4 regions of the Kocuria sp. CPCC 204721 genome follow, and region 3 is predicted to be linked to each of the others. Evidence: riboswitches for the same ligand, from Rfam matches in the RefSeq annotation. Region 3 holds a riboswitch; each other region holds the start of a gene.
The links. A riboswitch is a leader RNA that binds a small molecule or an ion and turns the genes downstream of it on or off. The one in region 3 is predicted to bind S-adenosylmethionine.
Positions count from the first base shown of each region.

Region 1: linked by a shared signal. The riboswitch ahead of RF637_RS11645 (bifunctional o-acetylhomoserine/o-acetylserine sulfhydrylase) and the one ahead of RF637_RS10360 (ABC transporter ATP-binding protein) in region 3 are both predicted to bind S-adenosylmethionine.
Region 2: linked by a shared signal. The riboswitch ahead of RF637_RS09265 (methylenetetrahydrofolate reductase) and the one ahead of RF637_RS10360 (ABC transporter ATP-binding protein) in region 3 are both predicted to bind S-adenosylmethionine.
Region 4: linked by a shared signal. The riboswitch ahead of RF637_RS06695 (hypothetical protein) and the one ahead of RF637_RS10360 (ABC transporter ATP-binding protein) in region 3 are both predicted to bind S-adenosylmethionine.

Region 1 is NZ_JAVKPO010000015.1:30,241-38,052, forward strand. Features, by position in the region: gene RF637_RS11630 (VOC family protein) at 1-284, opposite strand, end outside; gene RF637_RS11635 (hypothetical protein) at 565-966, shown strand; gene RF637_RS11640 (hypothetical protein) at 1,042-1,383, shown strand; SAM riboswitch class IV at 1,348-1,468, shown strand; gene RF637_RS11645 (bifunctional o-acetylhomoserine/o-acetylserine sulfhydrylase) at 1,545-2,933, shown strand; gene RF637_RS11650 (homoserine O-acetyltransferase) at 2,936-4,093, shown strand; gene RF637_RS11655 (SGNH/GDSL hydrolase family protein) at 4,204-5,052, opposite strand; gene RF637_RS11660 (alpha/beta fold hydrolase) at 5,128-5,781, shown strand; gene RF637_RS11665 (RNA-binding S4 domain-containing protein) at 5,786-6,022, opposite strand; gene RF637_RS11670 (DMT family transporter) at 6,060-7,079, shown strand; gene RF637_RS11675 (CoA-acylating methylmalonate-semialdehyde dehydrogenase) at 7,202-7,812, shown strand, end outside.
Region 2 is NZ_JAVKPO010000008.1:86,170-93,981, forward strand. Features, by position in the region: gene RF637_RS09235 (phytoene/squalene synthase family protein) at 1-710, opposite strand, end outside; gene RF637_RS09240 (polyprenyl synthetase family protein) at 722-2,008, opposite strand; gene RF637_RS09245 (MarR family winged helix-turn-helix transcriptional regulator) at 2,005-2,511, opposite strand; gene RF637_RS09250 (fructosamine kinase family protein) at 2,684-3,553, opposite strand; gene RF637_RS09255 (thermonuclease family protein) at 3,602-4,390, shown strand; gene RF637_RS09260 (hypothetical protein) at 4,514-4,783, opposite strand; SAM riboswitch class IV at 4,833-4,949, shown strand; gene RF637_RS09265 (methylenetetrahydrofolate reductase) at 4,994-5,983, shown strand; gene metE (5-methyltetrahydropteroyltriglutamate--homocysteine S-methyltransferase) at 6,180-7,812, shown strand, end outside.
Region 3 is NZ_JAVKPO010000011.1:42,433-50,244, forward strand. Features, by position in the region: gene RF637_RS10335 (succinate dehydrogenase cytochrome b subunit) at 1-357, opposite strand, end outside; gene RF637_RS10340 (DUF3995 domain-containing protein) at 503-1,021, opposite strand; gene RF637_RS10345 (AMP-binding protein) at 1,031-3,163, opposite strand; gene RF637_RS10350 (ABC transporter permease) at 3,296-4,285, opposite strand; gene RF637_RS10355 (aliphatic sulfonate ABC transporter substrate-binding protein) at 4,282-5,331, opposite strand; gene RF637_RS10360 (ABC transporter ATP-binding protein) at 5,336-6,139, opposite strand; SAM riboswitch class I at 6,147-6,238, opposite strand; SAM riboswitch class IV at 6,367-6,481, shown strand; gene RF637_RS10365 (LLM class flavin-dependent oxidoreductase) at 6,559-7,812, shown strand, end outside.
Region 4 is NZ_JAVKPO010000005.1:66,775-74,586, forward strand. Features, by position in the region: gene RF637_RS06685 (hypothetical protein) at 1-1,781, shown strand, start outside; gene RF637_RS06690 (BCCT family transporter) at 2,048-2,722, shown strand; gene RF637_RS06695 (hypothetical protein) at 2,837-3,115, opposite strand; SAM riboswitch class IV at 3,136-3,278, opposite strand; gene RF637_RS06700 (glycosyltransferase family 4 protein) at 3,390-4,553, opposite strand; gene RF637_RS06705 (DUF6350 family protein) at 4,672-6,468, shown strand; gene RF637_RS06710 (DUF308 domain-containing protein) at 6,579-7,292, opposite strand; gene purN (phosphoribosylglycinamide formyltransferase) at 7,389-7,812, shown strand, end outside.

The DNA of each region.
Region 1 (7,812 bases), on a different contig from region 3:
GCGAGGTCGGGGACCTCCACGACCCAGCCGAGCCAGCCGCCGCCGGCGTCGGAACGGGCACGGACGGCCTGACCGAACGGCGCCTTCTCCGCGGCGGGGTGCTCGAGCACCGTGACGACCTCCACGTACTGGTGGTCGGTGAGCGGCAGGATCATGTTCCGGGTGCCGAAACGGGGGTGCACACCGCCCTTGACCGGTTCGATCCCCAACCGGTTCGCGATGCGTTCGGTGGTGGCCTCGAGGCCGTCGGGCTGAGCCGCGAAGGAAACGTGATCCAAGTTCATGACGCCATGGTGGCACCGGCCACACGGGCCACCAAATCGAGCGCGAGCCCGGCGAGTGTGTGACCTGCGCCGCCCGGTCCGGTGGGCAGGGCCGGCTCTCCGCACCTCCCGAGACCTGACATCGGGACGGCTGATCCGGGCGGGGACTGTGTTGGTCCAGGTCAACGAGACGCGCGTCTCAGAGGCTGGAGTCCGCAGCATCAGCCGGGGAGTCTCCGACCGGGCCCTCGCTATGTGACCTGAGACCGATATCGATCCCGATCACTACGAGGTGGTTCCCGTGTCCGCAAATGCCGTCGGTTTCACACTCCTGATCCTCCGAGTCGCCCTGCTCCTGGGGAAGTTCGTGCACGTCAAGGTGGGTTGGGTCCAGAGCCTGTTCCTGCCGAGCTCCATCATCGGCGGCGCGATCCTCCTGCTCCTGGGCCCGCAGGTGCTGGGCCGCTTCGACGGGCCGTGGGGCGAGAACGGCCTGTTCCGCAGCGACGAGTACTACCCCGCCGGCACCATGACCAGCCGCCCGTCCTCCGTGGAACCGTTCTCCCTGCACATGTCCATCGCGGCCGTGGCTGGCGGCGTTCACCATCCTGGCGGTGGTCGGCATCGCGTTCAACGTGGCCATTTTCCTGTGGTTGGCACCCCACATCATCGGTCGCTACTAATTCGGGCGCGGTATCGGTGACTTCCGCCAGTCCATGGGTGTGACCGCCACCGGGCTGATCCTCATGCGCGTGGTGGGCCCGGAGGCCAAGACCCGGTGTTCGAGGCGTTCGGTTACAAGCAGCTGGTGTTCGAACCGTTCTTCGGGGGCGGGTTGGTCACGGTGCTGGCCATCCCCGTCATCTACCTGACCGGCGTGCGGCCGTTGTTCTTCGTGATGCTCGCGGTGTTCGTGATCGCGGTGCTCACGGGTCTGTTCTACGTCCATCCACGTGAGATGAAGGACCGGGAACTGCACACCCGGGAGATGGAACAGCAGGAACGAGCGGCCACTGACCCCGAGCCCGCTCGCAGCGTCCCCGGCTTGACTCCCGCCCCGCCGGGTTCGGACAATGAGGTAATAGGTCACGAGAGTCAGCGCGAAGCCCCAGCTAGCTGACCGGCAACCCTCCCTTCCGCGGTGGGGTGCCCTGGGTGAGGACCTGGCCGTGGCGTCGACCGACGTCATGCGGCAAGCGCGGGTCGTTGGTGCCCGGTCACAGCACGGGCACCGTGCGGATCGCCACCGGACCCCTGATCCCTCCGAGAAGGAGTACGGCCATGAGCACCGCTCCCACCCCCGACAATCCCCAGGGCTGGTCGTTCGAAACCCGACAGATCCACGCGGGCCAGAACCCCGACCCTGTGACCGGGTCGCGCGCCCTGCCGATCCACCAGACCACGTCCTTCGTGTTCCCGGACGCCCGCACGGCGGCGGCCCGGTTCGCGCTCGAGGAGATGGGCCCCATCTACTCGCGCCTGACCAACCCCACCACGGAGGTCGTGGAGAACCGGGTCGCGTCCCTCGAGGGCGGCGTGGGGGCCCTGATGGTCTCCTCCGGACAGGCCGCGGCCACGCTCGCGATCCTCAACCTGGGCGGCGCCGGAACCCACGTGGTGGCCAGCCCGTCCCTGTACGGCGGGTCGTACAACCTGCTCAAGCACACGCTGCCGCGCATGGGCGTGGAGACCACGTTCGTCTCGGACCCGGACAATCCCGCGCAGTGGCGGGACGCGGTGCGCGAGAACACCGTGGCGTTCTTCGGTGAATCCATCCCGAACCCCCGCAACGACGTGCTCGACATCGAGACGATCGCCGGGATCGCCCACGAGGCGGGTGTCCCGCTCATCGTGGACAACACGATCGCCACGCCCTACTTGGTGCGGCCCATCGAGTGGGGCGCGGACATCGTGCTGCACTCGGCCACCAAGTTCCTGGGCGGCCACGGCACGGCGATCGGCGGGTTCATCGTGGACACCGGAGCGTTCGACTACTCGCGGGACCCCGAGCGCTTCCCCGGTTTCAACCAACCGGACGAGACGTACAACGGGCTCGTCTACGCCCGCGATCTCGGTGCGGACGGGGCCTTCGGCGTCAACCTCTCGTACATCCTCAAAGCGCGCGTGCAGTTGCTGCGTGATCTGGGGACCTCGATCTCTCCGTTCAACGCGTTCTTGATCGAGCAGGGCATCGAGACGCTGTCGTTGCGCATGGAACGTCACGTGGCCAACGCGCAGAAGGTCGCCGAGTGGCTCGAGGCCCGCCCCGAGGTGCGCTCGGTGTCCTACGCCGGTCTCGAGTCCTCGCGCTGGCACGACCGCGCCCTGAAGTACGCGCCCAACGGTGCCGGGTCGGTGCTCGGTTTCGTGCTCGACGGCGGCCGGGACGCCGGTGTCGCGTTCGTGGACGCCCTGAGCCTGCACTCCAACGTGGCGAACATCGGTGACGTGCGCTCGCTCGTGATTCACCCCGCCTCCACGACGCACGCCCAGCTCAAGGACGAGGAGCAGCTCGCGGCCGGCGTGGAACCGGGATTCGTGCGGCTGTCCGTGGGTGTCGAGGGCATCGACGACATCCTCGCGGACCTCGAGTCCGGATTCGCCGCGGTGGGTGCGCGCGGCGACGCTGCCGGTGACGCGGCGTCGTCGGCGGAGGACACGGGGAACTGACCATGACGGTCGTGGGCAACGGGCCGCGCACGCGGCGCGACGGCGTCGTACGGCGGGCCGAACTCGGCGAGCTCGTGCTCGAGTCCCGGTTCCGGCTGCCGGACGTGCACCTCGCGTACGAGACGTGGGGCGAGCTCGCGGCGGACGGTTCCAACGCGGTGCTGATCGAGCACGCGCTCACGGGTGACACGCACGTGGCGCGCGGTGGCGCGGGACACGAGGACGCCGCGAGCGCTCCCGAGGGCGCGGCCGCCGCGGCGGACGGTTGGTGGGACGGACTCGTGGGCCCGGGTGCCGCGATCGACACGGACCGCTACTTCGTGGTGTGCGCCAACATCCTGGGCGGGTGCTACGGCAGCACGGGACCCGCGAGTCCCGCACCGGACGGCGTCCCGTGGGGCTCGCGTTTCCCGCGCGTGACCGTGCGGGACTCGGTGACCGCGGAGGCCCTGCTCGCTCGGGCGCTCGGAGTCTCCCGGTGGCGGCTCGTGATCGGCGGGTCCATGGGCGGAGCTCGCGCCCTCGAGTGGGCCGTGTCCCACCCGGATCGGGTGGCCGCGTGCGCCGTGATCGCGGCCAACGCGCGCGTGGGTGCCGAGCAGCTCGCGTGGGGACAGGCACAGTCGCTCGCGATCCGCCAGGACCCGAACTTCCGGGGCGGCGACTACTACGCGGGCGAGTACCCGGAGGCGGGTCTGGGGCTCGCGCGGCGGATCGCGCACATCACCTATCGCAGCGCGCACGAGCTGGAGACGCGCTTCGGCCGCGAACCCCAACCCCGTGAGGACCCCGAGGCCACCCACGTCGCGGACCGCGGTCGGTACCAGGTGGAGAGCTACCTGGACCACCAGGCGTCCAAACTCGCGGGCCGCTTCGACGCGAACTCGTACCTGAGTGTCAACGAGACCTTGATGTCGCACGACGTCGCTCGGGGCCGCGGCGAGCTACGGGACGTCCTCGCCCGCACGCGGTGCGAGTGGCTCGTGGCCGCGGTGGACTCCGATCGGTTGTTCTTCCCCTCGGAATCCGCCGAACTCGTGGCTGCGCTACCGGGGGAGCAGGAGCTGCACACGATCACGTCCCCGAGCGGGCACGACGGGTTCCTGATCGAAACTCCGCAGGTGGGCATGTTGCTGCGGGAGACCGTGCTGCGGGATTGAGCAGGGAGCCCTGACGGGTCGGTTTCAGCGGTGAGACCCGGTGGGAACGGGTCGGCTTCAGTGGGCGCGGCCCTGACTGGCGGGACTGGGTGACCCGGCCCCGGGCCGGCTCAGGCCTCCCGGTCCTCGACAGGGATGCCCTCGCCCGCACCGGGGATCGTGGTGCGCCCGAACGAAGGGCGCTTGGCGGTGATGTTGTCCCCCGAGCTGCGACGCCGGATCCGGCGGCCGACCCACGGGACCAGGTACTTCCCGGCCCACACGAGGTCCTCTCGACGCGCCTCGCGCCACGTGCGCGCGGGGCGGTCCCCGAGTTCACCGGGAACCAGGTCGTGCTCGACCCCCAGGGAGTCCAGGACCTCGCACGCGATGAGCTGGTGGCCCAGGGGCGAGAAGTGCAACCGGTCCGGTGCCCACATGGCAGGTTCCCCCAGTTGCTGCAGTCCCCAGAGGTCCACCATCACGGCGTCGTGCCGGGCGGCCACCACGCGCACGTTCTCGTTGAAGATCGCCACGCGCCCGCGGATGCCGCGCAGCACGGGGGTGTTGCCGATGTCCGGGCCGTCGAACATCGTGACCGTGGCACCCGTGGCGGCGAGTTTCTCGATCACGGCGTCGAGCCGCACCGCGATGTCGTCCGGATCCGCACCGGGTCGCAGCATATCGTTGCCGCCCGCGCTGATGGTCACGAGGTCCGGGCGCAGTTCGATGGCCGGTTCCAGCTGTTCGTCCACGATGCCCTGGAAGAGCCGACCGCGGATCGCGAGGTTGGCGTACGCGAAGTCGTCGGTGTGGCGCGCGAGCTCCTCGGCCACGCGATCGGCCCAACCGCGCACACCGCCGGGGACGGCGTCGTCGGGATCGCCGACGCCCTCCGTGAAAGAATCGCCGATCGAGACCATGCGGTGCCAAGGGTGCTTCGGGTCGGAGGGGGCTCGGGAGTGCGTGCTCTTATCCATACCAGGGTTCTAACACACCCGCCTGAACGACTCAGGCCCGCGGGCAGCGCCGGGTGGGCATGTCAGGATGGAACCATGCAACAAGCTCCCCACGTGATCTGGAACAACGAACCGCAGGACCGCGCCGGAACACCCTTGGTGGTCATGTTCCACGGCTACGGTTCGTACGAGGAAGACCTCATGGCCCTGAGCTTCGCGCTACCGCAGGGCTACACGTACGCGTCCGTGCGCGCACCGCAGCGCGCGGGTATGGGTTTCCAATGGTTCCCGTTAGCCGCAGATCTCGCGTTCACCACGGACGCCGTGGTCGCCGCGGCCGAGGCCGTGATCGAGTGGTTGCGCGAAGAGTCCCAGCAGCACACGCACGTCTTCCTGCTGGGGTTCTCCCAGGGCATGGCCATGGCCACGACCGTGGCGCGTCACGTCCCCGAGCTCGTGGACGCCGTCGTGGGGATGTCCGGGTTCGTGGTGCCCGTGGCGCCCGACGACGCCCAGGCGGGGTTCTTCCAAGACGAACGTCTGCGCGCCGAGCCGCTGCGCATGTTCTGGGGCCGGGACCCGGAGGACCCCGTGATCACCTCGGTGCTCGTAGACGGCACCGCCGAGTGGGCCAACGATCACACCGAGCTGACCAAGATCCAGTACCGGGGCATCGGTCACGGGGTGTGCCCGGAGGAACTCGCGCACATCAAGGAGTATCTCCAGGCCGCCGTGGACGCGACCTCGTAGGGCGTCAGCCCGTCACGATGCGCACGGGCGGCAGCTCCGCCCCGACCACCGCGATCACGTCTCCGGCGTGCAGTTGCGCGCCGCGGCGCAGTTCCACCGCGCCGTTGACCGTGACCTGCCCCTCGGACACCAAGTGCTTGGCGTGTTGGCCGTCCTCCGCGAGGTTCGCGAGCTTGAGCGCTTGGCCCAATCGGATCATCTCGTCACGGATCGGGAGTTCTTCGTAGTCGTCGTGATGCATGGGTCCATCCTCGCAGGCTCGGGAGTAGTCTTCATCGGTGACCTCTTCCACCCCCGTCCGCCGTCGCGCCCCCACTCCACACGCGCCCGCCCGGAGCCCGCTCGTCCTGCTCACGGGGGTCGTGCTGAGTATCCTGGCGGGGTCGTGCCTGGCCGTCCAGTCGCGGTTCAACGGCGCGCTGGGCCGCGCCATGGGGGACCCGTACCTCGCCGCGCTCGTGAGCTTCGGGATCGGGTTCGCAGTGTTGCTCGTGGGCTCCGTCCTACTGCCTGCGGGCCGGCGCGGCGCGGCGCGGTTGCCGGGCGTGCTGCGCACGCGGCGGATCCGCTGGTGGTACTTCCTGGCCGGGGTCTTCGGCGCGTACCTCGTGATCGCGCAGACGCTCACGACGGCGCTGCTGGGCGTGTCCGTGTTCATCCTGGGTCTCGTGGTGGGCCAGTCCCTGGGCGGGATGCTCGTGGACCGGTGGGGGATCGGCCCCGGCGGGATGCAACCGCTGAGCCGCTACAGGGTGCTCGGTACCGTCCTGATCCTGGCCGCCGTGGCCGTGGCCATGGTGCCGCGGTTCTCGGCGGGTTCCCTGCACATGTCCACCCCGGCGCTCGTGGGCGCGGTGGCGTTGCCGGTTCTGGCGGGTGTGCTCAACACGGTGCAGACGGCGTGGAACGCTCACATTGCCGCGGCCACAGGGACGCCCCTCACATCCACGCTCACGAACTTCGCGGCCGGGACCGTGGCACTCGTGGTCGTGGCCGGTGTGGCCCGCTGGCTCACGCGCCCCGGACCCGTGCAGTGGCCCCACGAGTGGTGGCTCTACACGGGCGGGATCCTGGGCATCGTGTTCGTGGCCGCCGGGGCGGTGCTGGCCCGGCACGTGGGTGTGCTGCAGACCAGCCTGGGGCTCGTGACGGGCATGCTGCTTGGGGCGCTCGTGCTCGACGTCGCCGTGCCCACCGCGGCCACCGTGGTCACCCCCGTCACGGTCGCGGGCACGCTGGCCACCCTCGTGGGCCTCGTGGTCGTCACACTCCCGTGGGGTTCACGCCGCCTTTCCTGAGGCGCGATTCTGCGTGGTGTGGTCGGGAATCCGTCGCCCCACGATTGATTGCACGTGTAATGGTTTGTCGTTAGATTTTTCGTGAGACGCACGTCACACTGGAGCGCCGCGAGGAGACGACCATGACCCAGATCCCACATTTCATCGCAGGCACACGCGTCCCGGGGGAGTCCGGGCGATTCGGGGACGTCTACAACCCCGTGCGGGGCACGGTCGCGGCGCAGGTGCCCCTGGCCACCGCGGACGAGGTCGAGCGCGCCGTCATCTCGGCCCAGGAGGCGTTCCCCGTATGGTCCGCGCTCAACCCCCAACGCCGGGGGCGGCTCTTGCTCAAATGGGTGGACCGGATTAACGAGAACGCGGACGAGCTGGCCGAGCTGCTGTCCAACGAACACGGCAAGACGCTGGAGGACGCGCGCGGGGACATTCAGCGCGGCGTCGAGGTCGTGGAATTCGCCGCCGGGGCACCCCACCTGCTCAAGGGGGAGTTCTCCGCGAACGCCGGCACGGGGATCGACGTCCACTCGGTCCGCCAGCCCCTCGGCGTGGTCGCGGGGATCACACCGTTCAATTTCCCGGCCATGATCCCGCTGTGGAAGACCGGCATCGCGCTCGCAGCGGGCAACACGTTCGTGCTCAAGCCCTCGGAGCGCGACCCGTCCGTGCCCGTGCGGCTCGCGGAACTCGCCGTCGAGGCCGGGATGCCCGAGGGCGTGCTGAACGTGGTCCACGG
Region 2 (7,812 bases), on a different contig from region 3:
GGCATCGCGGCGTCGAGATCCGCATTGAGGTCCGCGAGCAGCTGCGCCTTCTGGGTCTCGTCCAAGTGGGCGGGGTCCGCGCCCGGGAAATACGTGCGACCGAGCTGGTCGTGGTCCGCCCCGAGGTCACGCAGGAAATTCACCTTCTGGAAGGCCGCTCCCAGCCGACGGGCCGTGGCCCGCAGCATGTCCCGCTGCTCAGGGGTGTCCGCCCGTGTGCCGGGCATGTCCATGAACACCTCGAGGCACATGAGTCCCACGACCTCCGCGGAACCGTAGATGTACGACTCGAGCGACGCGCCGTCGTGCTCGGCCACGTCCAGGTCGGCGCGCATGGACGCGAAGAACGGTTCGGTCAGCTCCCGCCCGAAACCGTGACGGCGGGCGACGTCCGCGAAGCCGTGGATCACCAGGTCCGTGGCGAATCCCGTGGCCAGGGCCGAGTTCACAGCCGCTTCGTACCCGTCCAGGGCGGTGCGCACGCGGGCGGCTTCGAGGCCCGCGGCGCCCGCGGTGCCGTCCACGACCTCATCCGCGACGCGTACAAGCGCGTAGATCCCCGCGATGTCCCGGCGCACGGCGGGCGGCAGAGTGCGGCACGCCAGCGAGAAGGATGTAGAGTACCGGCCGATGACCGACCCGGAGGCCGCGAGGGCCGTGGCGGTATACAGGCGAAGCGACGAGAGGGGCGGCGCGTCCGAATCCGGCATGGGGGTCCTCACTACGAGTGTCTGTTCAGGACGTGGTGGCACAGCGCGACGAGCTGATCGCGCTGCGCCGCGGGCAGGGGCAGTTCGTCCAGGGTGGTCCGGGCGCGGTCCACGAGATCCGTGGCCAGTTCCACGGCCACGTCCTTGGCGCCGGAGGCCGTGAGCGCTTCCCGCGCGTGATGCACCGTGGTGCGTTCCGCCGCGAGGTCCCTGAGGACCCGGCGGACCGTGGGTACCCCCATCCCGTGGGCGGTGAGCACGGTGGCCTTGCCCGAACGTAGATCCGCGTCCACCGATTTGCCGGTCAGTCCCGGGTCACCGAACGTCCCCAGGACGTCGTCCACCACCTGGTACCCCACGCCCAGCATGGCGCCGGCCTGGGCCAGCCGCTCCGCGACGTCCGCGGGAGCACCCGCGAGCAGTGCGCCGGCCCGCAGCGGGGCCTCGAACGAATACGTGGCGGTCTTGAGCCGCTCCATGTCCAGGATGTCCTGCACCCCGGGGTGCTCGGCGCCGAAGCGATGCAGGGACAACAGCACGTCATCCAGCTCCCCGGCCGCGGAGGCGGTCACGGCGTCGAACACCACGTCCGCCACGGCGCGACACCGCGCGAGGTCCGATGCGCACGTGGTCGCGAGCCGCAGTGCCCCCGCCAACAACAGGTCCCCCGCGAGGATCGCCGCCGAGGCCCCCGCGTGTTCCGCTTCGTGCTCGGGTGCGCCGGCGCGGGCCGCGTCACGGCGGAACAGCTCTCCCACCGTGGGCATGCCCCGGCGCAGCCAGTCGCGGTCCACCACGTCGTCGTGGACCAGCAGGGCCGCGTGCAGCATCTCGAACGACGCCGCCAGGCGCACGCACTCGGGGTCCGGCACCTCTGTCTCCCGGTCGCCCGCCGTGTGGTTCCCGTCTCCGGCCGCATCGCGCACACCCGGCGTCTCCTCGGCATCCCCGGCGTCCGGCGCGACGAGCGGGTCAGGCGCGCTCGATCCATCCCCCGCGCCCCCGGCGAAGGAGGACCACGCGATCCACGTCAGTCGCGGCCGGATGAGCTTGCCGCCCACCATGTGCTCGCGCACCCGCTCCCACAGCACCCCGAAACCCGGGCTCGTGGGAACTCGATTCGCGGGGGCCGCGAAGAACGCGTCCAGCTCTTCCCCCACGGCGGTGCGGAAACGGCGCCAGGCGGCGTCGTCGGCGGGGGCGACACTCGGGGAGGCCCCAGGATCGGTAACGGACGGGATCCCGGGAGCCGCTCGGTGGGATTCACGGGACCGGGCGGTGCGTACGCGTTCGGTCATGACCCACCCGCCCCGGGATCGTCCTGGGACGCCTGGTCCGCGCGCCCGCGCAAGTCTTCCAAGTACTCCTCCAGACGGGACTCGGTACCTCTCAGGAACCGGAGGACGGCCTCACGCCCGGGCTCGTCCAGGGCGTCGAGCTCGTCCTCGACCATCCCGATTACCGGCACGACGTGCTCCCGGGTCCGCTCCCTGGACGAGGTCACCGCGCGCACAGTCATCCGGCGTCGATCCCCCTCCACGGGCTCCCGGACCACGTGACCCGCGCGCACCAGTCGGTCCACCACCGCGGTCGCGGAGGCCGTCGTGATGTGCAGCGCGTGAGCCAGTTCCGTGGGCCCCATGGAATGGACTATGAGCATGACCATGGCCGCGTAATCGGTTCCCTTGAGCCCCAAGATGCGGCGGATCTCGTACGCGATCTCCGCGTTGAGCACGACCACCCGGCGCAGCGCACGCGACTGCGGGCTCACCGGCCCGTACCACGTTGCACTGCTCTCCATCGCGTCCCTCGCGTTGTGGATAACTAGACAATCTAGTAAACATCATGCTGCACGTGCGGGGGACGTGTCCAACCATGTCACGCGGGTGGAAAACGTTGTCCGCACCTGCCTTGTAGCAGTCATCGGCCGAGAACGCCCTGTCCTCAGCGGGTGATGGACGCGCCCCGTAGTGTCACATCAGACTGCGCAGGGCCCGTAGGACCGCCCCGCCGTAACCACCGTCGAACCTGATCGCATGCACCAGCAGCGGCGGCAACTGGTACCACGGCACCCGGTCGTGCCAGCCGTCCGCGAGGGGGTAGGCGTCGTCGTACGCCGCGAAGCATTCCCGCCCGAAACCGCCGAAGAGCTGCATCATGGCCAGGTCGTACTCGCGGTGTCCGTAGAACGAGGACGGATCGATGAGCCAGTTCGTCCCGTTGCGATCCACCACGCGGTTGCCTGCCCACAGGTCACCGTGCAGCAGGCTCGGGGGTTCGGGAGGGCCCGCGAGTTCGTCCGCTCGCGGCGCCAAGCGCGCCAGCAGGTCCGACGCCGCGGGGTCCAGGTGTCCCGCGTCGATCGCCGCGCGCAGCAACGGCTCGATGCGGCGGTGTAACAGGAAGTCGGCCCAGTCGTCCGTGGGCGTGAGATCCACCGGGAACGAGCCGATGCGTTCCGGCAGCTCCGCCGAGAGCCACCCGACGTGCGGGGCTCGCGCGCGGTGGATGGCCGCGAGACCAGCACCCATGCTGCGTTCCGTGGCACGGTCCTGCCGTCCGGGACCCTCGTCGATCCACTCGAGCACCAGGGCCTCATCGCCCACGTGATGCACCCTGGGCACCCGCACCTCGGCGGGGGCGACGGCGCGCAGCGCCTCGAGTCCCGCCGCCTCCAACGCCAACACACCCGCCGGGGCACCCGGCATGGTCTTGGCGAACAGGGGCCCGTCCGGGGTCTCGAGCCAGTAGGCGCGGGCGGTGTCCCCGCCGCTCAGGGGACGGGCATCGCTCACGCGCAGGTCCGCGACAATCTCACCGGGAAGCTCATCGATGGTGGCCATGCGTCTTGTCTACACCATGCCGCACTGCGCACCACCCCGGACGACTCAGTGGCCACAGTGGAACGCGTGGTGGACGGGGACACCCTGGACGCCACGATCGCGGGAAAGTCCACACGGGTGCGGCTGCTGAACATCAATACCCCGGAGGTCGCGCGGGACGGTCAGCCCGGCGAGTGCCTCGCGGACGAGGCCACGGCCAAGCTTGAGGACCTACTGCCCAAGGGATCCACGATCCACCTGGACTACGACGTGGAACGCACGGACCGCTACGGCCGCACCCTCGCCCGAGTGACCCGCGACGACGACGGGTTGAACGTCAACCAGGCACTCGTCAAGGCGGGCCTGGCAACGCCCATGACCGTGGGCGCCAACAGCACGTACCGGCGAGAGATGGACAGCGCGTACAACGTGGCCCAGGCCATGCAGGTCGGTTTCTTCGACCCGAAGCAGGACTGCGCGCCGCCGGGGGAATCCGCATCCCCCGGCACCACAACTCCGAGCACCGCGAGCCCGAGCGCGACGCCGAGTCCCACCTCGTCCTCCACGCCCACTCCCACGCCGACGCTCGAGGCGCCTCCCGCGGTCGTGGAGGACGAGGTCGCCGTGGGCGATCCGGCACCCCAACCCAATCCCGCTCCGCAACCGAACTACAACTACAACCCCGCCCCCGCGCAGCCCGCGGCACCTCAGCTACCGGCCGCGCCCCGGGTACCTGCTGCCCCGCAGCTGCCGGCGGCACCCCACGTGCCCCCGGCTCCCGAGAGTGATGGCGGTTATCCCGGTTACACCGGCCCCCGGTGCTACGAACCGGGAGGAAAGGTCTGGCACCCATGCTGAGTTGCTGATGACACGCCAAGGCACGCCCACCCGGTCGGTTGACCGGGTGGGCGTCCCTGCTTTTCGCCGCGCTTTCGTCACGCGGGTGCACCGGCGAGCCGCCGGATGCACGGCGGCCCGAACTCAGGGTTCGTGACGACCGGGGTTGGCGGTCGCGCTGCGCAAGGGGGACGGCGTCGTCGTCGGAGCGGGTGCCTGAGAGGACGCGGACCCGCCCGCGGCCGGCGCCGCGGCTATCGAGCGCGAGACCCAGTTCTCGGGTCCCAACTCGGGCATCTTCATGTCCTGCACGTCGTGGGGCAGGATGACCACGGCAGGGCCCAGGTGCCCCCGTGCGGTCCATTCAGCCCGCTTGGGAAGACGAGCGCGGCGGGAGGCCGGCGGTTCCGTCATCGTTCGTGGGCCTCGTCACGAGGCTGTGCTACGCTCGCTCGTAACAAAGGATCATGAGTCCCGGTGCGAAGCTCTGGCTAACCGGGCGGCAACCCTCCAGCTGTAGTGGGGTGCCCCAGATGAGGATCCGGCCGCCGCGCAACCGCGTGGTCGGCAAGTACGGCGCTCGGAGCTCATCCTCCGGCGTCCTAACGCCGGAGGATTTTTTATATGCCCGCACCCCTCGCAGCGTCAGAACCCGCGCCCGTGACTGGCCCGCCCACGGGGACGTCCTGGCTGGTCCGGCGCCCGCGCCGCTCCACGCTCGTCTCGTTCGAAGTGTTCCCGCCGCGGCCCACCGCGGACCCGGACACTGTGTGGCGCAACATCGACGCCATGGCCCAGGCCGGGCCGGATTTCTTCTCCGTCACCCACGGTCACGCCGGCCATCACGGTGTCTCCCGCGAGGCGCTGCGCCACCTGCGCCGCGCGACCAAGACCCCGGTCATGGCGCACTTCACGTGCGGTGGCACGGACCGCGCGGGTCTCGAGCGCGCCGTGGACCAGTTGCTGGACGACGGCGTTCGCGACCTCCTCGCGCTGCGCGGCGACCCGCCCCTGGGTACCGGGGAATGGCGGACCCCCGCGGGTGGCCTGGGCCGGGCCTCCCAACTGGTGGAGCTGATCCGGGACGTCGAACGACGTCGCTTCGGCACCGGGTTCCGCCCGGGTCAGCGGCCGCTGTCCGTGTCGGTGGCGTGTTACCCGTCCCCCGCGCGAGGCCGCGACTTCGAGGCGGATCTCGCGTCCCTGTGGGACAAGCAGGAGGCCGGCGCGGACTACGCGATCACGCAGGTGCTCTACGAACCCGAGGACTACGCCACGTTCCTGGAACGCGCGCGCTCGGAGGGCATCCACATCCCCGTGGTCGCCGGGCTCATGCCGCTGAGCAACCCGCAACGGTTGCAGCGCATGACCGAGATCACCGGGGTCCGGGTCCCGGAACGCCTCACCCGGTTCCTGCGCGCCGACACTCCCGAAGAACTGCGCCACCGCGGGGTCGCGGCCACCCTGTCCCTGATCGACGATCTCATGGATCTGGGCTGCGCCGGTTTCCACCTCTACACGTTCAACCGCCCCGAGGCGGCGCTGACCATCCTGGAGCACCTGCGGGTCCGGGATGCCGCTCGTGAATACCGAGGCCGCAGCCCCGCGGCCTGACCGCCGCACCAGCCCCGACCGACCCGTGAACCGCTCGTGTTGGCTTCGACCGCCACATCCGGGCAGGCCGAAAACCGTTCGTAGCGGCACCACCCACGGTGACGTTCCCCTTACCCCGCCGCGCCGGAGCACACCCGTTGCCGCGGTTCATCACACCCCTAACCGCCATACCCCACACCAGCTCCGAGGAGTTCCCATGAGCACCCAGCCCGTCCCGTTCCCCGCCGCCACGATCCTGGGCTACCCCCGCATCGGCCCCGACCGCGAGCTCAAGCGCGCACTCGAGTCCTACTGGAAGGACCCGCAACAGCACCCCGCCACCACCGTGCTGGACACCCTCGCCCGGTTGCGTGAGCGCACCGCCACGCGATTGTCCGAACTCGGCCTCACCACGGATCACGCGGTGCCGTCCGAGGGGTTCGCGGTGGACCACGTCCTGGACACGTCCCTGGCGCTGGGCGCGGTTCCCGCGCGGTTTATCGCGGACGGCTACGAGCCCGCCGCCCCGGACACGCCCCGCGGGATCGAGCTGATCACGGCGTTGTCCCGCGGCACCGATCGGTTGGAGCCGCTCGAGATGACCAAGTGGTTCGACACCAACTACCACTACTACGTACCCGAGATCGGCCCGGACACCCCGTTGCGTGCGAACCCCGAGAGCCTCGTGTCCCGCTACCGGACGACCCTCGGGACCACCGGGATCACCACCCGCCCGGTCCTCGTGGGCCCCGTGAGCCTGCTCTTGCTCTCACGCCCCGAGACCACCGATGCCGTCGCAAGTCACCCCCTGCAGCGCCTCGACGACGTCGTGGCCGAATACGCCGCGATCCTGCGAGCCCTGGCTGAGGCCGGCGTCGAATGGGTGCAACTCGACGAGCCGGCCCTCGCCGCGGACGGGTGGAGCGTGGAACGCACCGAACTCGTGGCCGCCCTCGAGAGCGCCTACACCCAACTTTCGAACGAGCAACAGCGCCCCGCGATCCTCGTGACCGTGGGCTACGGCGATGCTGGCGAGGACGCCCAGCTCGCCCTGGCCCACACGAACGTCGACGCCCTGGCCATCGACCTCGACCGCGGGGACGTCCCCGGCAAGAAGGCACTCGAGGCATGGGGCGAACGCCCCGTCGTGGGCGGCGTCGTGGGCGGACGCACCGTGTGGCGCACCGACCTCGCGCGCGCCGTCGAGACCCTGGACCGGCTGCGCGCCGCGGCCCGCGGGCCGGTGGCCGTGGGCACCGCGACGCCGCTGCTGCACGTCCCGCACGACGTCGCCCGCGAGACCGCACTGGATCCGGACGTCACCAGCTGGGTCGCGTTCGCGGACCAGAAGGTGACCGAGGTGGTCGGGCTCGCGCGCGGCGTCGAGCACGGCTGGGATGCCATCCGGGACACCCTGGACGAGGACGCCACGATCCGCGCGGCCCGCGCCGAGCACCCGGCAACTCACAAGGCCGAGATCCGCGAGCGCACCGCCGCGGTGCAGGACGCGGACCGCCAGCGCGCGGACGCCGAACAGCGCCGCGCTGCCCAGCGCGAACGTCTGCGCTTGCCCGTGCTGCCCACCACGACCATCGGATCCTTCCCGCAGACGCCGCAGATCCGCAAGACCCGGGCGGACCACCGCGCGGGGCGGATCACGGAGGCCGAGTACACGGACGCGATCCGCGCGGAGATCGCCCACACGGTGCGCGTCCAGGAGGAACTGGGGCTCGACGTCCTGGTGCACGGCGAACCCGAGCGCAACGACATGGTGCAGTACTTCGCGGAGGGCCTGGACGGTTTCGTGACCACGCAGCACGGCTGGGTGCAGTCCTATGGATCGCGCTGCA
Region 3 (7,812 bases):
GTGGGTCGCAGCACTTCCGATCAACCCGATACGCACGACCCACAGCACGGAGTTGCGGGGCAGCACCGGCGCGCCCACCGTGCGAATGAACTCGGCGTATTCGTTGTAGTGGTCCCGGCCTAGGTAGACCTGCATGTTCCCGGCCATGTGCCCCACAGTGAACACGCTCAACACGGTGCCCGAGGCGGCCATGGCGAGCTTGAGGTCGGAGCTGTGGGTGTCCCCGAACATGCGCTGCCAGGCATCGCCGGCCACGGCAGCAATCCCGGCAGTGACGGACGCGTCCGCGGGGGCGGTGGCCGTGCGGGTAGTGCCGGTGACGGGTCGCTCGGTCGAGGGCTGCGCGGCGGAATTCATCACTGAGCCATCCTAGAAGTTCCTTCGGGGCATAACAGTTCGCGGGGTCACACGCGGTCATGCCCGCAGATCGGGAAGAAGCCTGGGGGGTGGTCATCCGCAGTTGGCGGCGTGGGTTCCCCGGTCGTCTCCTTCGTGCGGATGTTCACCTCCCGATAAGTGACTCACGTGTGCCGTGCGGGCGCGTCCGCGCCGGCCGGGACCGCCACAGATGGATCAGCAGCGCGGCACCCCAGACCAGGAACAGTGGATCCCACAACCATGCGTGACCGATCATGGCTAGTCGCTCGTATCCGGTGGCGGGGCGGATGAGCCCGATGAGCACGGCATTGCTGATCACCGTGTTGGTCCCGCCGTAGACCACCAGGACCACGGCACCCACCCAACTTATGGCCCGCCAGAACCGTCGCCAGGGCACCCTGTCGTAGGCTTCCGCCACTGGGATGACGGCCGCCATGAGCTTGAAAAGCGAAACCATGCCCAGCCCCAGCCCGGCGGCCAGGGGTGCCTCGTAGGACAGCCGTACCGTCCACTGCCCCACGGTGTCCAGCAACCAGTGCCCGCCCAAAGCCCAGTAGAGGCTGAATCCGGCATGCACGACTCCGGCCGCACACGCCAACCAGACCCAGCCGCGACCGCCGTGGGATCGGGGCAACAAGCTCATGTGGTCAAGCTAAGCACGCCCTGCCAAGACCTCCGCGATCGCGTTTAGCGCTTCCTCGTTCTGCAGCGAGGAACGGTCGCCCAGCTGCTCGCCCTCGTAGAGCTGGGTCAGCAGGCGGCGCGTGATCTTCCCCGAACGGGTCTTGGGCAGATCCGGAACCACGATGACCTCGCGCGGTTTGGCGATCGGGCCGATCTCCCGGGCCACGTGCGCGCGCAGCTCCTCGCGGACCTCGTCCGTGGACAGCGATTGCGCATCCGCCGTGAGCACCACGCACGCCAAAATGGCGTGGCCCGTTACCGCGTCGCGGATCGGGGTGGCCCCGGCCTCCACTACGTGGGGGTGGGTCACCAGGGCGGATTCGATCTCGATCGTCGACAACCGGTGCCCGCTCACGTTGATCACGTCGTCCACCCGCCCCAGGATGTAGAGGTCGCCCTCGTCATCGGTGCGTGCGCCGTCGCCGGCCCGGAACCAACCGCGCTCGCCGTAGGCCGCCCAGTAGGAGGACAGGTAGCGCTGCGGATCGCCCCATACCGTGCGGGCCATGGACGGGCCGATCTTGTCGATCACGGCATAGCCCTGCAGGTTGGGGCCCACTTCCTCACCGGCCTCGTCCAGTACCCGCACAGATACGCCGGGGACCGCACGCGTAGCGCAACCGGGCTTGAGGGGGGTGTGCGCTGCGGCCTCGTCGAACGTGCCGGGAGGGGCGAACTGCGGATCGTGCGGGCGCGGGGATGCGACGCAGGAGCCCGTCTCGGACTGCCACCACGTGTCCACGAAGGGCACCTCGTCGCGGCCGACCTGGGCGCGCAACCAGCGCCACGCCTCCGGGTTGATGGACTCGCCCACGGAGCCGAGCAACCGGATCGAGGAGAGGTTGTAGACCGGGGGCAGCCCCTTGGGGAACGCGCCCATGAGCGAGCGGATCAGGGTGGGTGCCGTGTAGTAGTTGGTCACGCCGTAGCGCTCGATGATCTCGAAGTGGCGGCCGTAATCCGGGGTGTTGGGCGTGCCCTCGTAGATCACCTGGGACACGCCGTTGACCAGCGGGCCGTAGATCTCGTAGGTGTGTGCAGTGACCCACGCGAGGTCCGCGGTGCACCAGTGCACGGTGGAGTCCACCTTGGTGGGGTCGTTCACGGCGGACAGCTCCTCCGGGCGCAGCACCCCGGACGCGTCGGGCACGTCCGGGAGCAGGTCGAACAGCAGGGCGTGGGTGTATGCCGTCTGCACCATGTATCCGCCCATCGTGTGGACCAGGCCCTTGGGCCTCCCCGTGGTGCCGGACGTGTAGATGATGAACAGGGGCGTCTCCGCGTCGAACGCCTCGGGCTCGTGGACGTCCGAGACGCCCGCGGTGAGCTCGTGCCACCACACGTCACGCCCGGGGGTCCACGGCACGAGTTCCTCGTCCTTGGAATGCAGGCCCCGGGTGCCGCGCGGCAGATCGGTGCGCCCGGGCCGGGACGTGCGGCGCACCACGATCACGTGCTCGATGCTGTTCTCGCCGCTGCAGGCCTCGTCCGCATTGGTCTTCACGGGGACGACGGCGCCGCGCCGGTTCTGCCCGTCCGTGGTCACCAGGACCTTGGCTCCGGTGTCCTCGACCCGGAACTTGAGGGCTTCTGCGGAGAACCCGCCGAACACGAGCGAGTGGATCGCCCCGATGCGCGCGCACGCGAGCGTGATGATCACGGTCTCCGGGATGACCGGGAGGTAGATGACCACGCGGTCGCCCTTCTCCACGCCCAGTTGGAGCAGGGCGTTGGCGGCCCTGGATACCTCACGCTGCAGGTCCGCGTAGGTATAGACCAGGCGGTCCCCGGGTTCACCCTCGAAGTACAGGGCCACGTGCTGACCACGCCCGGCTGCCACATGGCGGTCCACGCAGTTGTACGAGACGTTGAGTTTCCCGCCTTCGAACCACGCGATCTCGGGCACGGTGTAAGTGGGGTTGCCGTCGTGGTCCTCACCCGTGCGCTGCGGCTTCTCGAACCGGTGAGCCGTGTGCCACGGCTGCGCCCAGTCCAGCCGCCCGGCCTGCTCGACCCAGAACTGCACCCGGGCGTCGTCAGAGATCAACGCCGGGTTCGGTGTGGGGTGAGCGGGGTCTGAGTACGAGTGCGTACCGGTCACGAGTCCTCCTGTGATGTCGATCCGAACGGTCGGTGTCTGCAACGGCCGGGCCCCCGGTGGAACGACCGGGCCCCCGGTGGAACGACCGGGCCCCGGTGGAACGGCGGGCGCCGGCGGGAACCGGGCGGGTTGTCACCTGGTTCCGGCCACGCTCCAGCGCCGCTGCGTCCACCGCTCGAAGATGCCGAGCAGGGCGTCCGTGAGCTTGCCCAGCACGGCCAGCAACAGGATCGCGAGCAGCAACCGGTCCGTGCGGCCGTTGTTCTGCGAATCGGTGAGCAGGAACCCCAGGCCCATGGAGGAACCCAGCAGTTCCGCGGCCACCAGGAACAACCACGCCTGGGCCAGGGCCAGACGCAGCCCGGAGATCACGGAGGGCAGCACCGCGGGCAACTGCACGGTGGTGAAGAGTTTGACCCCGCGCAGCCCGAAGGACCGTGCGGCTTCGATCAGGTGCCGGTCCACGTGGCGCAGCGCGGCGGACACCGTGGTGTACACCGGGAAGAAGGCGCCGATCGCCACCAGGGTCACCTTGGAGTTCTCCCCGATCCCGATCCACAGCAACAGCAGCGGCACCCACGCCAGGGACGGCACGGCGCGCAGCGCGCCGATCGTGGGCGAGCCGATGGCCCGCGCCCACGGGGAGAGCCCCAGCAACGCGCCGAGCAACAGCCCGAGCCCACTGCCGATCAGGAAGCCCACGATCACGCGCTGCGTGGAGATCCCCACGTGCAACCACAGGTCACCGCTGCGCAGCAGCTCCCATCCCGCGGCGAGCACCGCAGACGGGCGCGGCAACTGCACGGGGGAGAAGGTCCCGTTCGTGGAGAGGGCGTGCCACACGAGCACCAGCAGCACGGGCAGGACGATCCCGATCAGCCCCAGGGCCCAAGGATTGCGCAGCGCGCTGGGACGCGTGCGGGAATCCGCCGCGGCAGGGGTGTCTGATGGGGCTGCGACGTCGCCGGGCGCCACCGCGCCCGCCCCGTGGCGTCCGTCGTCGTCGGACAGTGTGGCCACCGCAGTGACGCCAGCTGCTTCGGAGGACGTGCCGCCCGGTGCTTCGCGGGACGCGCCGTCCGAGGACCGCGGTGCGGCGGAGGAGGTGTCGTGAGTGCTCATGAGGACTGCTTCCCTTCGATCACCTGGGCCACGGCGGCCGCATCGGCGTGTTGTGCGTAGTGCTGCTCCACGATGTTCGCGAGCGCCTCGTCCACGTCCTGCTGCGAGGAGACGTCCCCGGATTCCACCAGGATGGGCCCGACCCGCTCGAGCACCGCGAGCTGTTCGGGGCCCGGAACGGGGTCGATGTCCAGGTGGGTGCGCTGCCAGACCCGCCGGGCGGTGTCGCGATCGATGCTCGCGCCTTCCGCGAGGATCGCGATCCCCTCCTCCGGGTGCTGCAGCGCCCACTGCCGCGCGTAGGCGTACGTGTTCACCACGTCCTGCGCACCCGTGGGGTTCAGCTGCAGGAACACCTCCCGCGCGTTGAGGAACCCGTACGTGTTGAACTCCAACTGCCGGTGGAACAGCACGTCCCCCGCCTTCTCCGCGGCGGCCATCACGGGGTCCAGTCCGGACCATGCGGCCACCTGACCGGTGTCCAGCGCGGTGCGCCCGTCCGCGTGCTGCAGGTTCACCACGGTGACGTCCTGGGCGCTCATGCCCGCCGCGCCGAGGGACTGTAGGAGGAAGAAGTACGGATCCGTGCCCTTCGTCGCGGCCACGGACGTGCCCGCGAGATCCGCCACGGTGCGCACGGGGGAGTCCGGGGTGCGCACGAGCGCGGACCACTCGGGCTGTGAGAACAGGTCGATCGTCCTGATCGGCGAGCGGTTGGCACGCGCGAGCAGTGCGGCGGAACCTGCCGTGGAGCCCACGTCCACGACCCCGGCGCGTAGCGACTCGTTGGCCTTGTTGGAACCGGCCGAGTACACCCACGTCACGGTCTGACCGTGGGCCTCGGCGACCTTCTCGAGCCAGCCCTTGGCCTTGATGATCAGGGACAGCGGGTTGTAGGTCGCGTAGTCCAGGTAGATCTCGTGCGCGGAACCGCCGGCCACACCGCGGCCCGGACCTTCGCCCTCCATGACGCATCCGCTCAGGGGCAGCGCTAGCGCGGACAGGCCGAGTGCCTGCAGGGCGCGGCGTCGGGACAACTGCGCCATGCGCTCAGCGCTCCACGCCGAGCAAGGCCAACAGGTGGGCGCGCAGCGCGGTGATCTCACTGTCCTCGCGGGAGCGCGGGCGGGCCAGCTCGGGGGAGATGATCTCGGCGATGGTCGCGGGGCCCGTGGCCGTTTCCCGCGCGAGCACCACCACGTGATCGGAGAGCACCAGGGCTTCCTCGACGTCGTGGGTGACCATGAGCACGGTCGTGGGATCGGCGCGGTGCACGTCCAGCAGCAGATCCTGCATCCTGATCCGGGTCAGGGCGTCCAGGGCCCCGAAGGGCTCGTCCAACAGCAGGACCCGCGGGTTCCGTGCCAGGGCCCGGGCGAGGGATGCGCGCTGTGCCATGCCCCCGGAGATCTCCGAGGGACGGTGATTCGCGTGGTGGGACAGGCCGACGAGCTCCAACAGCTGCGCCACCCGCCGCTTCCCTTCCCGGGCGGGAGTCCCGTGGGGCAGACCCAGTGCCACGTTGCGCGCCACGCTGCGCCACGGCAGCAACCGCGGTTCCTGGAAGCCGACGGCGCAGCGCGGGTCGATCTCGCGCACCACCGAGTCGTCAATCCGGACTTCGCCCTCGCTCGCCGTGCCGAGCCCGGCCACGGCGCGTAGCAGGGTGGACTTGCCGCACCCCGAGGGGCCCAGGACGGAGACGATCTCGCCCGGACGCACCGTGAAGGTCACGTCCCTCAGGACGTCGTGGACATGCGCTCCGTGGTGTGCGGGGAAGGACTTGCCGACCCGGTCGAAGGTGACCGCAGCGGCGTCGACGGCAGATTCCGGGCGCGTGAGGATATGGCTCAATTCATCAACTCCATCGTTCCTGGCATTAGCACCTTGCCCGCGTGGGGCTGGTTGCTGCGACGTCAACGAGCCAGGTCTCTCAGCCGCTCCGGATGGGAACCCCACCATTGAACGGGCCGGGAGCCCGCGGGTGCAAATCGTGTGACGCGCCGGGGCGCCGTCGTGACGTGCCGTAACCCGAGGTGTTTCCGAGGACCGGGGATCCCCGTTAGGATCGATGCCACAACGATCACGAGTGCCGACGTTTAGCCCTGGCTTGTCGGACGGCAACCCTCTCCCGTAGCGGGGTGCCCCAGGTGAGGATCGGGCCGCATGACACACCGCATGCGGCAAGTACGGCGCCACACAAGCGCGCTGGACCCGCAAGGTAGGCCGCCGTAGGTGGTGCACGGGGCGCGGGTCGTGTTCCTGCTGAGGGGCTGACCGAGATGAGCAAACGGATTTCCGTCAACGCGTTCGACATGACCTGCGTGGATCACCAGAGCTTCGGGTTGTGGCGCCACCCGCGGTCCCGGGCCACCGAGTACAACACCATCGAGTACTGGACGGAGCTGGCCAAGCTGCTGGAGCGGGGCAAGTTCGACGCCCTGTTCCTTGCGGACGTGGTGGGCATCTACGACATCTACAAGAACTCCGCGGCTCCGGCCGTGCGTGACGGGGCCCAGGTCCCGGTCAACGACCCGTTCATGCAGGTCTCGGCCATGGCCGCCGTGACCGAGCACCTGGGCTTCGGCGTGACGAGCGCGGTGACCTACGAGCAGCCCTACACCCTGGCCCGCAAGTACGCCACACTGGATCACCTCACCAAGGGCCGCGTGGGATTCAACGTGGTGACCTCCTACCTTCCGTCCGCTGCGGAGAACCAGGGCCTGCCGCGCCAGATTGAGCACGATACGCGCTACGAGATCGCGGAGGAGTTCTTGGACGTGTGCTACAAGCTTTGGGAGGGCTCGTGGGAGGAGGACGCTGTGGTTCAGAACCGTGAGACGGGTGTCTACGCGGATCCCACCAAGGTCCATCCCATCCGGCATAGCGGGGAGCACTTCACGGTTCCCGGAGCGGGGCTCACGGCACCGTCCCCGCAGCGCACACCGCTGATCTTCCAGGCCGGCGCGTCCTCGCGCGGGCAGGCGTTCGCGGGTAAGCACGCGGAAGCCGTGTTCATCGGCGGGTTGCGCCCGGACCTCACGCGTTTCGTGACTGACAAGATCCGCGACCGGGCTCAGGCCGAGGGCCGCAGCCGTGACGACGTCAAGATCTACGCGATGCTCTCCGTGGTCGTCGCGGACACGGACGAGCAGGCCCAGGAGAAGTACCGCGATTACCTGCAATACGTGGACCTGGAGGCCTCCCAGGCGATCATCGGTGGGTGGTCCGGCGTGGACCTGTCCCAGTTCGACGAGGACGAGGCCCTGAACTACATCAAGACCGACTCCATCCAGTCCTTCCTGACCCCGTTCACGCTGCAGTCCAAGGACAAGCAGTGGACGCGCGAGGAGATCGCCAAGCACTGCGCCTTGGGCGGGATGGGTGCCGTGCTCGTGGGTTCCGCGCAGACCGTCGCGGATCAGCTCGAGACCTGGGTGGACGAGGGCGGCCTGGACGGCATCAACCTGGCCTACCACGTGAGCCCCGGTTCCTTCGAGGACTTCGTGGAGTACGTGGTCCCCGAG
Region 4 (7,812 bases), on a different contig from region 3:
TGGTGGGCCCGGGGGAGAACGGGGTCTGCGAGGGCTGGGTGCTGTTCGACGACGTCCAGGTGCTGCGTGCCGGTGACCCCGCGCTGACCGTCAACGACAACTTCTCGGCCCTGGTACCCCGCCTGGTCCCCGCAATCACCCTGTCCGGCGGGTTGCGGATCCCCGGGGACGTGGACCGGTTCTCGGCCCTGCGGCCCCCGCAGTTGACCGTCACGTCCGACAGCGACGACCCCCTGTCCGTGGAGTGCGAGTGGCGCAACCCGCACTCGTTCAAGCTCATGAGCACCAAGCTCACCGCACCCCGGGTGCCACCGTTCCAGGTGAGCCTGGGCGGTACGGAACTGGCCCGCGAGGACGGCCACCTCAAGCCCAACGACTACACGCTGGTGCTGCGTTCCGGGCGCACCGTGAAGCAGCGCCTCGAGTTCCGCGTGCGGGACAGTTCCTACTACATCACTCAACGCTCCCTGGGCTACGACGGTGAGATGGTCCACGTCGCGGAGGAACCGTTGTGGCCCGTCACCGCGGTGACGCGGGACGAGATCCCGGACGAGTACGTCCAGGGCTCGTTCGACAACATGGACCCCCACGAGGCCACCGTTGACGAGGTCCCCGTGCCCGAGGTCGCCGGGTGGGAGTCCGCCGAGGGGCAGATGTTCCCCGAGCGCAGCAACGAGCTGCCCGAGGCCCCCGACGTGTCCTGCATGGTCACGGGCAAGCACAAAGTGATCCTGCCCCCCATGGATCCCAAGGCCAAGGCGCCGTGGGTGTTCGGGCGCTGCAAGTTCTGCGGGCTCACCAAGCGCTACCCCGGCCGGCTCACCAAGCTCTCGGCGGTGGGTCAGACGGGTTCGGTCGAGGCACTGCAGTTCATCGGTCCGGACGAGGGCGAGTACCCGGGGTCCTGGGCGCCGTTCAAGGACATCCTCACGTTCTTGGGTGGCGGCAAGCGGTCGAGCCTGTCCATCGTGGCGCGCCAGCTCGAGGACTCCGAGCGCTTCGAGGAATGGTTCGTGGGTCACCTGCAGGCCCTCGGTTTCCTGGAGGTGATCCGGGACGAGAACTGGACGGTGCGCCGCTGGCAGGTGTGCTCCCCGGCCCTGACCCAGCTCGTGGACGGCTCCATCCTGCTCACGGGCGGGTGGAAGACCGACCAAGAGGACGCCGTGACGCAGGCGGTCGGGGCCCAGGGTGGTGAGGTCGTGGTGCTGTCCCCGGAGGACCACGCGACCACCATGCTCCAGGATGTGGACCTCGACGCGCTGAGCAAGCTGCTGCCCGAGGGGCTGTGCGACGTGGTCTACGACGCCGGGCCCGTCATGCTCGACACCCTGCCCCCGTTGTCCTCGGTCGTCGCCGGGCTGCCCCTGAAGGAGATGCAGTACAACGGGGTTGCGGAACGCTTCGTGCCCGCGGACGCCACGTGGGAGGCCACGGACGACCGCAACCAGGCGGGGCTGTACCGGATCAACCACCACCACAAGACGCGCTACGCCTACCGCACCGCGGAGGACGTGGTCTCGGGTCACGCCCGTCCCGTGTCCTCGGGGCTCGGCAAGCACCTCGCGGCGCGGGACACCGGCACGGCGTTGGTCAGCTACGATCCCGAGCTGCGGTTGCTCTCCGTGCCCATCGGTGCCGCCCTGCCGGGGCTGTACGCGCGCGCCACGGTGCTGTGCTCGGGGCTGCTGCCCACGCTCGTGGACGAGGACTTCTCCCTGAACTACGGGGACGTCTCCGAGGAGTTCGCGAGCGCCCTCGTGGCCAAGCTGCTGGGCTGACAGTGCCGCCCCGGGCGAACGGGGGGTGTGCTCGTGGGGCCGCGCGGCTGCATTCGGCTGCTGCGCGGCCCTCCCCTACAGTGAGGTGGCGTGCCATGACTAACGGCTGGTAGTAAGGCGCCTCAACCCCGGGTCGTCCGACGTCCGACCCGCATCCCCGACGTGACCACACACGATTCCTCGTCCATCCGTCACCCACGCCCGGGCTCGTCGCCCGTCGCGGATCCGCCCGCCCCGTCCGGGCCCCTCGCTCTGCGCCACCCCGGTTGCCCGTCAACTGGCGGGTCTTCGTTGCCGCGGCAACCCTGCTTGTCTCGCCGTCCGCCTGGGCCACGGAGGCACCCGAGCACGCCGACGCCGTGATCGGCGGCGTGGTCGCGTGGGTCGCCTCCCGGCTGGGGTGGTTCTACATCCTCACGGCCGCTCTCGTGATCGTGTTCGTGATCCTGGTCGCGGACAGCAGGCACGGCACGATCAAGATGGGCCCGGACCACGCGAAACCCCAGTTCAACCTGTTCACGGGGTGGGCCATGTACGCCCTGATGGGCATGGCATTCGGCTACTTCGCCTACCGCTTCGGCATGCCGCTGAGCATCCGCTCCGCTCTCTACCCCCTGATCGGGTGCCGGATCCACGGTGCCGCCGGCGACGCCGTGGACACCGCGGCGCTGCTCGGGACCATCTTTGGGGTGGACAAGGGCACCCGGCGGCTTTCCGAGCTGAACATCATCCTGGCGATCGGGCTCATGCTGTACGTGCTCATCACCGGGCGCACGGCGTTCCTGCTGGATGCGATCGTCAAGGGCGTGAGCGGATTGCGCGTGGCAGACGCCTCGGTGATATCCGAGCTCGTGACGGTGAACCCGAAGATCACGGTCTTCATGATCGGTGAACGCGCCGCCGAGCTGATCGCCCAGGACCGGGACGCGACCGCCCGGTGAGCACGGCCGCCAAGAACCGAGCAGGCTGAGAACATGGGTGTGGCCCGGGTCCGTCCGGACCCGGGCCACACCCGACCGTGGAGTTCGCGGTCGCGGGGACCGTGCTCGCGAGGACTACGCGGGCAAGGGCTCCAGCTTGTAGAAGGACACCCCGCCGGTCACCCGGGACGCCCCGGGGACCAGGAGTCTGCTGTACTTGGCGCACCACTGGCCGCGCCCCCGTGTGTGCTGTGCGGCGAGTGCGACCTCACGGGCGTCGTCCGCGAAGTACTCGTGCTCGTGACCGTCCGATCCCGTGATGGACACCACGTGCCGGGCGGGGTCCGCCTGAACGGTGACGTCCACCCACTGTTCGCGGGTGTCGGGGTGGGATTTCTGGGTTGTCGTGTTCATGATGTCGGGCCTCTGATTTTTCCGGTCGCTTGCCGGAACCACACGTGTGGCCCCGGCCGCTTCGTCATCCAATCCACCCCTGAACCGAGGGTTGGCGTACGCCGAGTTGGAGCTCTGGGCGCGCGGTGACGTCCTTGTCGTTGCGCGGGCGCATCTCGTGAAGCTGATTCGAGCCTATCCGTGGATTCGGGGGACCAGCCAGGCGCGGACCGAGAATGTCATCAAAACTTAATCAAGCTTCTGTTGAGTAACATCTGGCACCCGGCGGCGTTTCTCACGGGGTGCGCAGGCCGGCCCCGCGCGTACCGCGCATCCGGGAGGTGACCGTGCGAGCGCGCTCGTAGTGGCCCAGCAACTGCTCGCACACGGCACCCCACGTGCGCTCCTGCACGCACTGGTGGGCGGTGCGCGCGAAGGCGAGGCGTTTGGCGTCGTCGCCCGCGAGGTCCCGGACGCGCTCGCGCAACCCGGCCAGGTCACCCGGGGCGTAGAGCCACCCGTTACGCGAAGAGTCCACGAGGTCCAGGGGGCCGCCGCGGCCCACGGCCACCACTGGGACCCCGGAGGCCATGGCTTCCTGGATGGTCTGGCAGAACGTCTCGTGCTCACCGGGGTGCACGAACACGTCCAGCGACGCCATGGCCGTGGCGAGTTCGGTGCCCGTGAGGAAGCCCTCGAAGTGCGCGTTGGGCAATACCGAGCGCAGCGACTCCTTCCCGGGGCCGGAACCGATGATCACGAGCCGGGTGTCCGGCAGGGCGTCGATCGCGGCGAGGTCCGCGACCTGCTTCTCGGGGGCCAACCGCCCCACGTATCCCACGAGTCGCTTGCCGCCGCCCACGCGCTCGCGCCACGCGTGATCGCGCAGCGCGGGACGGAACCGGCTCGTGTCCACTCCGCGGCGCCACATGTGCACCCGCTGGACGCCATGCTCGTGGAGTTGGCTGATCGACGCCGTGGAGGGAGCGAGCGTGAGGGTCGCACTGTTGTGCATCGCACGCACGTGGGACCACATGGCGGTCTCCAGCACGGATGCACCGTAGCGTGCGGCGTAACCGGGCACGTCCGTCTGGTACACGGCCACGCACGGCAGACCCAAACCCTTGGCGGCCTGGATGGCCTGCCACCCGAGCACGAACGGGGACGCCACGTGCACCACGTCCGGGGCGAAGCGGGCCAGGATGCGCTGCATGCGACTCACGGTGCAGCTCGCCACGCGGACCTCGGGATAGCCCGCGAGCGGCAGGGACGGGATGCGCTCGATCCGTACGCCGTCCACGTGGTCCACCGAGCCCAGGAACAGGGTCTTCTCGTAGGAGGGGGCGATCACCATGGCCTCGTGCCCGTGATCCCGCAGGTGTTCCAGGACGCGGATCACCGAATGAGTGACACCGTTGACGTGGGGGAGGAACTGTTCGGCCACCAATGCAATTCTCACGGTTCCCACTGTGGGCCCGGCGCCTCACGGGGGAGTCACCCGGGGGTGGCCCGCAGGTGAAGTCCGGGCTAACTTCGCTGCCCGTGGTGCGCGGGTGAACGTGAAAAGATGTCCGGTGATGAAACTTCCCTCACTGCCCGGCGTGGTCTCGGGCGTACGCGACCGCTTCACGTCGCACGGTTCGTCCCCCGTGCGCGCCGCCGACGTGCCCCGCCCCGAACCGGACGACTCCCCGGGACTGCCCATGCCGCTCGCGCTGCAGGGCGTGATCGAGCTGCTCGCGGTGGCCGTGGTGGGCCTGTTGCTGGGCACCGTGCTCCTGGGTGCGGTATGGGCTGCGGGGGGCTTCGCGACCATGGGCGCGGGCGGGAGCCTGCAGCTCGCCGGTCAGGTCTGGTTGCTCGCGCACTGCGTGCCTCTCACGATCCAAGCCATCCAGGGCCTGTCGCTGGACGGTGGCGGGACGGTCACGCTCGTGCCTCTAGGGCTCACGCTGATCCCGTTCGGCCTCGCGGTGATCGCGGGCCGCCGGATCGCCCGGGCGTGCTGGCGCGGTCAGTTCCTGATCCCGTTCTTCGCCGGGATGCTCGCGTACGCGCTCTTCGGGGCCCTCGTGGGCTGGCTCAGCCGCACCGAACAAGTCTCGGTGGACCTCGTGGCGGCCGCCCTGTTGCCCCTGGTCCCGGCCGGGTTGGGCACCCTCGTGGGCGGGTGGAGCGCTTCGCGCTCGCTCGCCGCGGTGCTCGGGGCCGACGTCGCGTCCTGGTTGCAGCGCACGAGCCAGCACTCACGCTGGGCCGGTTCCTACGTGTGGGCCGTGATCCGCGCCGGTTTCCTCGCCGCGGTCACCGCTGTGGCGGCCGGTGCCCTGTTGTTCGTGGTGGCGCTCGCGTGGAACTGGGACCGCGTGATCACGGTCTACCAGGACCTCGGTACCGGCGCTGCGGGGGACACCGCCCTGACGGCACTGCAGTTCGGGTACCTGCCCAACATGGTCGTGTGGGCGCTCACGTGGGCCACCGGTGCCGGCTTCTCGCTGGGCACCGGGACCCTGGTGTCGCCGTTCCAGAGCACGCTGGGACCGCTGCCGCAGTTCCCGGCGCTCGCCGCGCTGCCCACCGGTGACCCGTGGCTGTACGCCCCTGCGGTCCTGGGGTTGCCCGTGCTCGCGGGTCTGCTCGCGGGGTGGTGGTTCTGCCGCGAGGGTGAGAACCACCTGGACGACTGGATGGCCATCCGCCTGCCCCTGCGCTGGATCACGTTCGTGCTCTCCACCGTGCTCACGGCGGTGTTCATGGCCGTGGTGGGGGCGGGCCTCGTGACCGCGCTCGCGTGGCTCTCCAGCGGTTCGCTGGGCATCGGCAGGCTCACGGACATCGGCCCGCACGCGTGGCACGTGTTCCTGTGGCTCGGTGCCGAACTCGCGGTGGGCGCCACCGTGGGGTGCTTGGCCGGGCCCTGGCTCGAACGCGAGGGCTACCGTTCCCGCTCCCGCGCCGAGGCGGACGAGCTCCCCGAGTCGGATTCCCCGGCCCCGGAGGACGACGCCGCTGTGGCCCACCACGACGCCCTGCCCGCCGCTGGCGCCGCGCACGGTTCCCGCTCGGCTTCCGGCCCCGGCGCCGGGCAGGATGCTCGCACGGCACCCGGTGGCCGTCCTGGATCCGGGGCGGCCGTCCCGGACGGCGAGGTCACGGCTCGGGATGTCCGGGGTCTGTTCCGGGGCCGCGCGTCGCGCGCTGCCGCCGAGCCCGAGTGGGAGTCCCAGCCCCGCGGCGGGTCCACGGCCGTGGGACGATCGGCAGACGAACCGGGACTGTCCCGCCGTGAGGAGGCCAAGCGTCGTCGTGCGCAGCGCAGGTCCGAGAAGCGCAAGGCCGCGCGGCTGGCCGCCCTCGACGACGAGCGGGACTGAGACGACGATGAACCGCTCCTGGCGCCGACGGGCTCGGGCGTCCCAGGACGTGGGACTGGGCCGATGACGAACCGCTCCCGATAGCAATGGACTCGCTGGGAGCGGGCGTCTCAGGACCCGGGACCGGCGGAGGTCGGCGAGGTCGCTCCCGGTGTAGCACTCCCCGAAGGGGCAGGGTTCGAGGCGCTCGGCGTGGGCGTGACAAGGGAGGCCTCAGGCGTGGCGGTGGCCGTCGGATCGTCCTGCGGCGCACCCGTCTCGAGGGGAGCACCCGAGAAATGCTTCCACACGTTGTCGCTGAGCTGTTGCTCGCACCGGCTGGTCGAGGACAGCGTGAGGGCCCGCTCGGTGCATTCCTGGTAGACCTGGGTGGCCGGCCACACGAGCAATCGGGTGCCACCGCCCAGCGCATTGATCACACCCCACACGATGGCCAACACCGCGAGCACCGTGATCAGGACCCGTGAGGACGAACCGCGGGAGCGCGCGAGCGCGATGATGCCCAGCACGATCCCGGCGATGGCGAGTACGAGCCCCGCCACGGTGGACCACACGTCACCCACCACGAGTGCGGAGGCGAGCACCGCGAGGGCCGCGGCCACCGCGGCGAACCGGAGCCGAGCGCCATCAGAGGGGTCCCCGGACTGGGGGCCGCGAGGTGAGGGCTTCTCACCGCGCGGGTCGCCGGCGTGCGGGCCACGGTGCTGCGGGCCGCCGGAGTGCGGTCCCCCTGAGTGGGAACCCCCGGAAGGGGTGCCGCCGGAGGTCGAACCCATCGAGTGCGTGGCGTGGGGCGGCGTGCTCCGGTGGCGGGAATCGTGCATACCCACCACTGTAGGCGAGCCGATGGACCGAGCAGCGCCGCGGGTGCGGCACCGCCGCGGCGCCATCGAGGCAGCCTCGCTGGATAGAGTGGGCCCATGCGTTTAGTGGTTCTGGTCTCGGGCTCCGGTACGAATTTGCAGGCGATGATCGACGCCCTGCACCAGGGGGACGTGGAGGTGGATATCGCCGCCGTGGGTGCGGACCTGGAGTGCGCCGGTCTGGACCGGGCGCGCGCCGCGGGCATCGACACCTTCGTGGTGCCGCTGTCCGAGTACCCGGACCGGGAGCAGTGGAACCGTGCGCTGCAACGACGCGTGGCGTCCTACCACCCCGACCGCGTGGTGTTCGCCGGGTTCATGCGGATCGTGGACGCGGAGTTCGTGTCCGTGTTCCCGCGCCGGATCATCAACACGCACCCGTCCTTGTTGCCGTCCTTCCCCGGTGCCCATGCCGTGCGGGACGCCCTGGCCTACGGCGTGAAGGTCACGGGCGCCACGGTGCACGAGGTTGTCGCGGACG